Linked DNA regions of Methanotorris formicicus Mc-S-70. The protein of the gene in region 2 binds, or shares a complex with, the protein of the main gene of each other region. Links are inferred from orthologs where the notes say so. Each region holds a gene or a part of one and is shown on either strand. Other genes may lie near its edges.

Evidence for each region. Proteins that work in one complex are often made in the same cells at the same time.
Region 1: the proteins of tuf (region 2) and METFODRAFT_RS03015 are in contact, whole or in part, in a crystal structure (PDB 7CSL), measured with the Pyrococcus horikoshii proteins. The link is inferred for Methanotorris formicicus Mc-S-70 from one-to-one orthologs. Residues at the interface, in WP_010885563.1 of Pyrococcus horikoshii: Val16, Lys20, Ser21, Lys62, Arg65, Glu66, Arg67, Gly68, Val73, Ala74, His75, Ile88, Asp89, Ala90, Pro91, Gly92, His93, Asp95, Phe96, Lys98, Asn99, Gly103, Ala104, Asp227, Val228, Tyr229, Ile231, Val234, Val237, Val239; in WP_010884146.1 of Pyrococcus horikoshii: Phe4, Leu6, Val7, Val9, Arg11, Met13, Pro14, Thr15, Asp16, Pro17, Leu38, Ala39, Lys40, Glu44, Pro45, Ile46, Ala47, Phe48, Gly49, Leu50, Tyr56, Leu58, Arg60, Asp61, Glu62, Glu63, Tyr65, Ser66, Phe67, Asp68.
Region 3: the proteins of tuf (region 2) and rpl12p are in contact, whole or in part, in a crystal structure (PDB 3WY9), measured with the Pyrococcus horikoshii proteins. The link is inferred for Methanotorris formicicus Mc-S-70 from one-to-one orthologs. Residues at the interface, in WP_010885563.1 of Pyrococcus horikoshii: Lys125, Glu126, Phe129, Arg132, Thr133, Lys165, Leu166, Thr169, Lys324, Gln326, Leu359, Ala360, Ile369, Glu372, Ile384, Ile422, Ser423, Gln425; in WP_010886059.1 of Pyrococcus horikoshii: Glu96, Glu97, Leu100, Leu103, Ser104, Ala105, Leu106, Phe107, Gly108.

What each region holds. Positions count from the first base shown.
Region 1 is NZ_AGJL01000012.1:834-3,955, forward strand. The notes cover bases 1-2,879. They hold METFODRAFT_RS03015 (elongation factor 1-beta), read left to right. Parts: upstream 1-1,244; coding sequence 1,245-1,514; downstream 1,515-2,879. Other genes in these bases: METFODRAFT_RS03000 (radical SAM protein), read left to right, coding at 1-372; mfnE ([5-(aminomethyl)furan-3-yl]methyl phosphate kinase), read left to right, coding at 392-1,018; METFODRAFT_RS03010 (zinc finger domain-containing protein), read left to right, coding at 1,048-1,212; METFODRAFT_RS03020 (50S ribosomal protein L22), read left to right, coding at 1,773-2,234; METFODRAFT_RS03025 (30S ribosomal protein S3), read left to right, coding at 2,245-2,871. Outside these bases: rpmC (50S ribosomal protein L29), read left to right, coding at 2,934-3,122. UniProt on the Methanocaldococcus jannaschii protein: Promotes the exchange of GDP for GTP in EF-1-alpha/GDP, thus allowing the regeneration of EF-1-alpha/GTP that could then be used to form the ternary complex EF-1-alpha/GTP/AAtRNA.
Region 2 is NZ_AGJL01000011.1:29,748-32,971, forward strand. The notes cover bases 352-3,187. They hold tuf (translation elongation factor EF-1 subunit alpha), read left to right. Parts: upstream 352-1,044; coding sequence 1,045-2,331; downstream 2,332-3,187. Other genes in these bases: METFODRAFT_RS02925 (elongation factor EF-2), read left to right, coding at 352-773; rpsJ (30S ribosomal protein S10), read left to right, coding at 2,411-2,716; METFODRAFT_RS02940 (cation:proton antiporter subunit C), read left to right, coding at 3,004-3,187. Also shown: more of METFODRAFT_RS02925, read left to right, coding at 1-351; more of METFODRAFT_RS02940, read left to right, coding at 3,188-3,224. UniProt on the Methanocaldococcus jannaschii protein: GTP hydrolase that promotes the GTP-dependent binding of aminoacyl-tRNA to the A-site of ribosomes during protein biosynthesis.
Region 3 is NZ_AGJL01000022.1:16,733-19,846, reverse strand. The notes cover bases 1-2,871. They hold rpl12p (50S ribosomal protein P1), read left to right. Parts: upstream 1-1,217; coding sequence 1,218-1,526; downstream 1,527-2,871. Other genes in these bases: hisH (imidazole glycerol phosphate synthase subunit HisH), read left to right, coding at 2,328-2,871; METFODRAFT_RS04975 (TATA-box-binding protein), read left to right, coding at 1,701-2,246; METFODRAFT_RS04985 (50S ribosomal protein L10), read left to right, coding at 75-1,085; METFODRAFT_RS04990 (50S ribosomal protein L1), read left to right, coding at 1-49. Outside these bases: more of hisH, read left to right, coding at 2,872-2,924; METFODRAFT_RS04965 (PHP-associated domain-containing protein), read right to left, coding at 2,921-3,114. UniProt on the Methanocaldococcus jannaschii protein: Forms part of the ribosomal stalk, playing a central role in the interaction of the ribosome with GTP-bound translation factors.

The DNA of each region.
Region 1 (3,122 bases), on a different replicon or contig from region 2:
GATGAAATACACGTTGATTTAAAGGCATTTGATGATGAAAAGCACAAATATCTAACTGGAAAATCAAATAAAAATGTTTTAAAATGCATAGAATACTTAGCAGATAAAAATTTCAACTTTGAAGTAGATACTGTCCTAATCCCCAATATTGTTGATGTTGATGAGATTGAAAAGATTGCAGAATTTTTAAGTAGATGGGATGTTAAGTATAGGATTATTGGATACACTCCATTTAACAATAATCTAAATGCACGAAAACCAACAAAGGAAGAACTTTTAAAGGCAAAAGAAATTGCAAAAAAATATTTAAGTGATGTATCAACATCCTTAGATTTTAGGAGGCATAAGGCATCTAAAAAAATAATACTATAAAAGTTAAAAAAGTGAAACCATGCTAATAAAAATAGGGGGTAGTTTAACATATCATGCAGAAAAATTATTAAATGAATTAAAAAAAATAGAGAAGCCAATAATTATTATTCCTGGAGGAGGAGAGTTTGCCAATGTTGTTAGGAAACTCTACGAAAAGACAAATTTAAATGACAGAGGGGCGCATAAACTTGCAACTCTCTGTGTTGATTTGATGGGGATGTATTTTTCAGAGATTTCTTGCATAGAAACAACAGATAATCTTTTTGATGCAAAGAGGATATTGGAAAAAAATGGTAAAGTTATCTTTTTACCTTCAAAATTAGTCCTTTCGACTGATGAATTACCCCACTCTTGGGATGTAACATCTGATACAATAGCATTGTATGTGGCAAAGTTCTTAAACTTGAAGGAAATAATAGTTGCGACTGATGTTGATGGGGTATATGATAAATATCCTGGAGGGAAATTATTAAATACTATAAGTGCAAAAGACATTAGAGGTTTCACGTCTGTTGATAAACACTTACCCCAACTACTTATAAAATATAAAATGAACTGTTATGTAGTGAATGGGAAACATCCTGAGAGAATAATTAATTTATTAAACGGAAAAATGAGTATATGCACAAAAATAACATGGTTTTAACAATATCATAAAATAAAAATGGTGGTAGGATGAAATACAGGTGTATATCATGCAATGCTGAAATTGCTCCAAGAGAGTATGCGACAAGGTTCCCATGCCCAAACTGTGGTAAAGTAGAGATAGTTAGATGTGAGAAATGCAGAAAATTAAGTAACCCATACAAGTGCCCAGAGTGTGGGTACGAAGGGCCATAAAGTTATAATATAATAAATAACAGGGTGAAATAATGGCGAAAGTTCTTGCTAAGATAAAAGTTATGCCAACAAGTCCAGAAGTAAACAAAGAGGAATTAAAAGAGAAAGTTAAAGAAACAGTAGAAAAAACAGATGCAATTTTTAGAGGAATCTCAGACGAACCATTGGCATTTGGTTTGTATGCAGTTTATGTTGTTGTAGAGATGGAAGAAAAAGAAGGAGGAACAGAAGAAATCGAAAAAGCATTGAGTGACTTGGGGGATGTAGAGAGTGTAGAAGTTGTCGAAGTATCACTTGCTTAAATTTAATATCAATTTAGTTTTATATGACATTCTTTTCTTTAAATTTATTTTAAATATGTTTAATTGACAATGGTAATATTCACTTAAAAATTAAATTTTTTATATCTATAACAAACACTATTTGGTGCATAATAAAATATATAAATAAGTTCAATTAAATAAAGAGAGTTATTAGGGTTTTGGTAAAAGAATTTTTATATATGGGTGTAAAACACGTTTACGGCATTATCATTTAGATTGAATTCTGAGGTGAATGGAATGGCAAAACTAAACTACAAAATAGATGTAGATCCTAACAAAACTGCAAGAGCAATGGGTAAGGCATTGAAAATCTCAAGAAAACATGCAATAGAAATCTGCAGGGAGTTAAATGGTATGAAGTTGGATGATGCTATCGAATATTTGAAAGATGTTATTGCATTAAAGAGGCATATTCCATTTAAGAGACACTGCAAGGATGTCCCACACAGAAAGGGTAAATTTGGATGGCATGCTGGTAGATACCCAGTAAAGGCATCAAGAGAAATCTTGAAAGTATTGGAAAATGCTAAGAAAAATGCAGAATACAAAGGTTTAAATGCTGAAAAATTGAGAATCAAGCACATCTCATCAAACAAAGGTCCAACAATCAAGAGATACATGCCAAGGGCATTTGGTAGAGCATCACCTAAGTTCCAAGAAACTGTCCATATACAAGTTATATTAGAAGAATACCACTAGGAGGGTTAGCATGATTGAGAGGATATTCGTAGATGACAATATCAAAGAGATGTTAATTGATGAGTACTTTAAAAAGGCATTAGCAAAGGCAGGATACAGCCACATGGAGATTAGAAAAACACCTATTGGAACAAAAATAACAATATATGCAGAGAAACCTGGTTTTGTCATTGGTAGAAGAGGAAAAAGAGTAAAAGAATTAACAGAAACTCTTGAAAACACATACAAAGTAGATAAACCACAAATTGAAGTTAAATCCATTGACGATCCAAACTTAGACCCAGAGGTAGTTGCACAGAAAATTGCATCCTCATTAGAAAGAGGAATGCACTTCAGAAGAGTCGCTCACGCAGCAGTTAGAAGAGTTATGAATGCAGGGGCAAAAGGTGTTGTTGTAATCATTTCTGGAAAATTAACTGGAGAGAGAGCAAGAACAGAAAAATTCATGGCTGGATACATGAAACACTGTGGAGATCCATCAGAAACACTTGTCAGAAAAGCATTTAAACTTGCTAAATTGAAGTTGGGAGTTATTGGTGTAACTGTAAAGATTATGCCACCAGATATTGTATTACCAGATGAAGTCATCATTAAAGATGAGGAAATTAAAGAAGTTTCTGAAGAGGTTATGGAATAAACCCCTCAAATATCTTTATAAATTTGTTTTTAGGACTTAACTTATTAATTGGGGTGAAAAACATGGCGATTTTAAGGGCAAATGAAATTAGAGAAATGAGTATAGAAGAGATGAGAGAAAAACTTGTGGAGTTAAAGAAGGAATTGTTAAAAGAAAATGTACACAAAGCAGTTGGTGGAGCACCTTCAAACCCTGGGAGAGTTAAAGAATTAAAAAGAACTATAGCAAGAATATTGACCATAATGAATGAA
Region 2 (3,224 bases):
AAACAGTAACTGGGCAATCACCAATGATAGAAGGTAAATCACCAAACAAACACAACAAACTCTACTTCGTTGTTGAACCATTAGAAGAGAGTGTTTTACAAGCATACAAAGAAGGTAAACTCAAAGATGAGGACTTCAAGAAGAAAACACCACAAGAAGTTGAAAAGGTATTGGTTGAAGCAGGTTTGGATAAAGAAGAGGCAAAAAGAGTAATGTCCATCTATGAAGGAAACATGTTAATCAACATGACAAGAGGTATCATTCACTTAGATGAATCCAGAGAGTTAATTATACAAGGGTTCAAAGAGGCTGTAAGAAACGGACCATTGGCAGCAGAGAAATGTCAAGGAGTTAAAGTTAAGTTAGTAGATGCAGTATTCCATGAAGATGCAATCCACAGAGGTCCTGCTCAGTTAATCCCAGCAGTAAGGTTTGGTATCAGAGATGCCATAATGGAAGCAAAACCTGTCTTATTGGAGCCAATGCAAATGGTATTCATCAGTACCCCACAGGACTACATGGGAGATGCAATAAGAGAAATCAGCAACAGAAGAGGACAAATCTTAGATATGGAGCAAGAAGGAGATATGGCAATTATCAAAGCAAAATGTCCAGTTGCAGAGATGTTTGGATTTGCTGGGGCAATTAGGGGAGCAACTCAAGGTAGGTGTCTCTGGAGTATAGAGTTTGCTGGATTTGAGAAGGTTCCACCTGAATTGCAAGACCAACTAATAAAACAGATAAGGGAAAGAAAGGGATTAAAAGTTGAATAATGGCAAAGTAGGTCGTTGCGTTATAATTGACTAAAACTTAAGTGAAAATCGCCCTTTCAAAAATTTTACAATTCTCAAATAAACAATAAAAATTCCGCAAAACAGCCAATTGCCTCACCATAAAATATATATACCACTTCCTACTATTCACTATTTACCAAATTTTTCCGAATGATAAAATTATTTTCTAATTTTGTGAACTGTTAATTATAATTTTAGTACAATAATAAAAGCAAAAAATATTAAAAATAAAAAATGGAGGTTGTGAAATATGGCAAAACAAAAGCCAGTATTGAACGTTGCATTTATTGGGCACGTTGACGCTGGGAAATCAACAACAATTGGAAGACTTTTATTCGACAGTGGAGCAATTGACCCACAAGTTTTGGAAAGGTTGAAAAGAGAAGCTGCAGAAAAAGGTAAGGCAGGATTCGAGTTTGCTTACGTTATGGATGGTTTAAAAGAAGAGAGAGAAAGAGGAGTTACAATCGACATTGCTCACAAAAAATTCGAAACTCCAAAATACGAAATTACAATTGTCGACTGTCCTGGTCACAGAGACTTCATTAAAAACATGATTACAGGAGCATCACAAGCAGACGCTGCTGTTTTAGTTGTTGACGTAAACGACCACAAAACAGGTATTCAACCACAAACAAGAGAACACATGTTCTTAGCAAGAACATTAGGTATTAACCAAATTGCAGTTGCAATCAACAAAATGGATACAGTAGATTACAGCCAAGAGGCTTATGAAGCAATGAAAAAATTAATCTCAGACCAATTATTAAAAATCTTAGGTTACAACCCAGATGCAATTGACTTCATTCCAGTTGCTTCATACCACGGAGACAACGTTGTTAAGAAATCAGACAAAACACCATGGTACAATGGACCAACATTAGTTGAAGCATTAGACAAATTCAACCCACCACAAAAACCAACAAACTTGCCATTAAGAATCCCAATCCAAGATGTCTACTCAATTACAGGGGTAGGTACAGTTCCTGTTGGTAGAGTAGAAACAGGAGTTATGAAACCAGGAGACAAAGTTGTATTTGAACCAGCAGGAGTTCAAGGAGAAGTTAAATCCATCGAGATGCACCACGAACAAATCGCACAAGCAGAACCAGGAGACAACATTGGTTTCAACGTAAGAGGTGTCAGTAAGAAAGACATTAAGAGAGGAGACGTTTGTGGACACCCAGACAACCCACCAACAGTTGCAGATGAGTTCACAGCACAAATTGTTGTCTTACAGCACCCATCAGTTATTACAGTTGGTTACACACCTGTATTCCACGCACACACAGCACAAGTTGCATGTACATTCATAGAAATTATGAAAAAATTAAACCCAGCAACTGGTGAAGTTTTAGAAGAAAACCCAGACTTCATTAAAGCAGGAGATGCTGCAATCATTAAAGTTAAGCCAACAAAACCAATGGTCATTGAAAACGTAAAAGAAATTCCACAACTCGGAAGATTCGCTATCAGAGATATGGGTATGACAATTGCAGCAGGTATGGCTATAGATGTTAAAGCAAAAAACAAATAAATTAACTAACTAATTTCTTTTTTTATTTTTTTATACCAATTCTTTTTTTAAATACATTAAAAATAAAAGAGGGAAGAGTATGCAAAAAGCAAGGATAAAATTAAGCAGTACAAACCACAAAGAATTGGATGAAGTTTGTAGGCAAATAAAACAAATTGCAGAAAAAACAGGAGTAGATATTTCAGGACCGATTCCATTACCAACAAAGATATTAAAAATAGTAACAAGAAAAGCACCAGATGGAGAAGGTTCTGAAACATATGAAAGATGGTACATGAGAATCCACAAAAGATTAATTGACATTGAAGCAGATGAGAGAACATTAAGACACATAATGAAAGTTAAAATACCAGATTCAGTCCAAATAGAGATTCAGTTTAAATAGGCTTTTTTAGATGTTTAATTTTGCAAAAGCTCACTAACGGTTGCAATCCAATTGGGGATTGCAACGACTTTCTTTTTTTGATTATTTTATGCATTTTCTTAATAACCTGTAAATTAGAGGGTCATTCTTTTATTTTAAATATTAATATGATATATTTGAATATTTAATATAATGATTTACTTTAATTAACTTTTCTTTGAGCATACAACATACCGCAATATTTATATATATAGTGGTGGATAATTTGTCATTAATTATAATGATAAATTTTGTGATTTGGTGGGATTATGGAGCTCCAAATAGTATCATTTATAACCGCAGGGGTGTTAATAGTTATTGGTTTATATGGCGTTTTTTTTGTTGATAATGTTATTAAAAAGATTATTGCTTTATCTGCAATGGGTAATGGAGTTAATTTGGTTTTAATTGCGATGGGTTATAACGGAGGAGTAGTTCCAATAAAACTTCCAAATATGCCTCTTGAGGTTTTCGCATCAAAGAGTGCCTA
Region 3 (3,114 bases), on a different replicon or contig from region 2:
TGCATATACAAAACTCACAATGGGGCCAGCAGTTAAAATAGAAAAATAAGGGGATGAAAAAAATGACATCAGCAGTGGAAACACAACGTAAAATTGCCCCTTGGAAAATTGAGGAAGTAAATACATTAAAAGAACTCCTAAAAAGCAAGCCTATTGTAGCAATAATTGACATGATGGAAGTTCCTGCAAGGCAACTCCAAGAAATTAGAGACAAGATTAGAGGAAAAATGATTTTAAGAATGTCAAGAAACTCCCTTATTATAAGGGCAATTCAGGAATTATCTGAAGAAACAAACAATCCTGAATTTGCTAAACTTACTGACTATGTTGAGAAAGGGGCAGCAATCCTTGTTACAGACATGAATCCATTCAAATTATATAAAGAATTGGAGGCAAGTAAGACACCCGCTCCTATAAAAGGAGGGGCAATTGCACCTTGTGACATTAAAGTCCAAAAAGGTTCAACAGGAATGCCTCCAGGGCCATTCCTTGGAGAACTTAAGAGTGTAGGTATCCCAGCAGCGATTGAAAAAGGTAAAATTGCAATTAAAGAAGACAAGGTTGTTGTTAAGGCAGGAGAGGTCGTTTCGCACAAACTTGCAACAGTCCTTTCCGCATTAGGAATTAAGCCAATAAAAGTTGGGTTGAACTTACTCGCTGCTTATGAAGATGGAATCATCTACACACCAGATGTATTGAAGATAGATGAAGAAGAATTTATATCAAAAATACAAAATGCATACATGCATGCAGTTAACATATCAGTTAACGCAGCAATTCCAACAAAAGATACAATCGAATTACTCATACAAAAAGCATTCCTCAATGCAAGAGCAGTATCTATTGAAAGTGCATTCCTTACAGATAAAACAGCAAGTGACATCATTGGTAAGGCATACGCACAAATGCTATCTCTTGCAGGAAAACTTAGCGATGATGCATTAGACGATGAGTTAAGAGAGAAATTATCAGCAAATGCAAGTGCTGCTCTAACTCCAGCAGAAGAAGAGGGGAAGAAAGAAGAAGAGAAGAAAGAGGAGAAGAAAGAAGAACAGGCTGCAGTTGGTTTGGCATTATTGTTCTAAACAATTTTTCTTAAGAATGCATGTCACCGAAAAATATATATAAGATACTTGAAAATACAAAAGAAACTAATAAAATTATGGAAAAACATATAATCAACAAAGAAACACATTATAATTGTGGAGGTGTAATTTATGGAATACGTATATGCGGCATTATTATTGCACGCTGCTGGAAAAGAAATTACAGAAGATGCAGTTAAGAGCGTTTTAAGTGCAGCAGGTGTTGATGTAGATGATGCAAGAGTTAAAGCATTAGTTGCTGCATTAGAAGGAGTAAATATCGATGAGGCAATTGAAAACGCTGCAATGCCAGTTGCTGCAGCAGCTCCAGCAGCAGCACCAACTCCAGCAGCAGAAGAGAAGAAAGAAGAAGAGAAAAAAGAAGAGAAGAAAGAAGACACAACCGCTGCAGCAGCAGGACTTGCTGCATTGTTCGGATAAGTCCTCTATTTTCCTTTTTTATTTTATTTTGGGCATTTTAATTTGTATATTTAAATATTATTGTTTTTTTATTTATTGAATTTATATAGTTGGATGTTTTAATAATTCTTAAAAACATTTATATATTTTATAAATTAAAGAAATTATAACTATATGAATAACACTGGTGAAATCATGGAACCAAAGATAAAGATTGTTAATGTTGTTGTCTCCACACAGATAGGTAGTGATATTGATTTAGAAGAGGCAGCATTGATATTAGATAATGCTGAATACGAACCAGAACAATTTCCAGGATTAGTTTGCAGGTTATCAGAACCAAAGGTGGCTTTATTAATATTTAGAAGTGGGAAAGTAAATTGTACGGGGGCTAAAAGTAAAGAAGAGGCTGAAGTAGCAATTAAAAAAATAATTAAAGAATTAAAAGATGCGGGAATGGATATAATCGATGACCCGGAAGTTAAAGTTCAGAACATGGTTGCTACTGCTGATTTGGGAATTGAACCAAATTTGGATGATATAGCATTGATGATTGAAGGAACTGAATACGAACCAGAACAATTTCCAGGATTGGTTTATAGGTTGGATGACCCAAAAGTCGTGGTTTTAATATTTGGTAGTGGAAAAGTTGTTATAACAGGATTGAAGAAAGAAGGGGATGCAGAAATTGCATTAAATAAAATATTAGAAACCTTGAGAGAAATTGAAGAGATAAAATAAACACCTATTTTTCTCATCAATTTATGATTTAATTTTATTTTATTTTTTATTCAAATTTAATTGTAAAAATGGAGAGATATCATGATAACGATAATCGACTACAACGCTGGAAATTTGAGGAGTATCAAAAAGGCTGTTGAATTGTATGAGAGAAATGTGGTAATTACAAACGATAAGGAAGAGATTCTAAGTGCTGATAAAGTCATTCTTCCCGGTGTTGGTAATTTCGGAGATGCAATGAAAAATTTAGAAAATTTAAAAGATGTGATTTACAAAATTGTAGAAGAAAGAGTTCCATTTTTAGGCATTTGTTTAGGGATGCAGTTACTATTAGAGGAAAGCGAAGAATGTAAAGATATAGAAGGCCTCGGCATTATAAAGGGAAATGTAGTAAAATTTAAAAACGTTGATAAGATTCCACACATGGGATGGAACAACGTTAAAAAAGTAAAAGATATTCCCCTATTTGAAAATATAAAGGATAACGAATATTTCTACTTTGTGCATTCCTACTATGTGAATCCAACAGAGGAGGATGTAATAGTAGGAACATGCGATTATGGTATAGAATTTCCATGTGTTATTAATAAAGATAACGTCTATGCTACCCAATTCCATCCAGAGAAAAGTGGAAAAGTTGGGTTAAAGATGATAGAGAATTTTGTTGAATTGATTTAAATGTTTTCTTTTAATTTGTTTTTTGCCTTTCTTTTTAAATAGAGGTTTCCCAAAACCCCTGCAATTAATGGTAAAGGGGTTGCAATATAAATTAAACCTCCAAACATCGCAAGGAGTTTTTTGTGGAATCTTATATTTAACGTTGGATTTTTAAACATCATAGATTTTATCAGGGTTTTTTCTGATACAT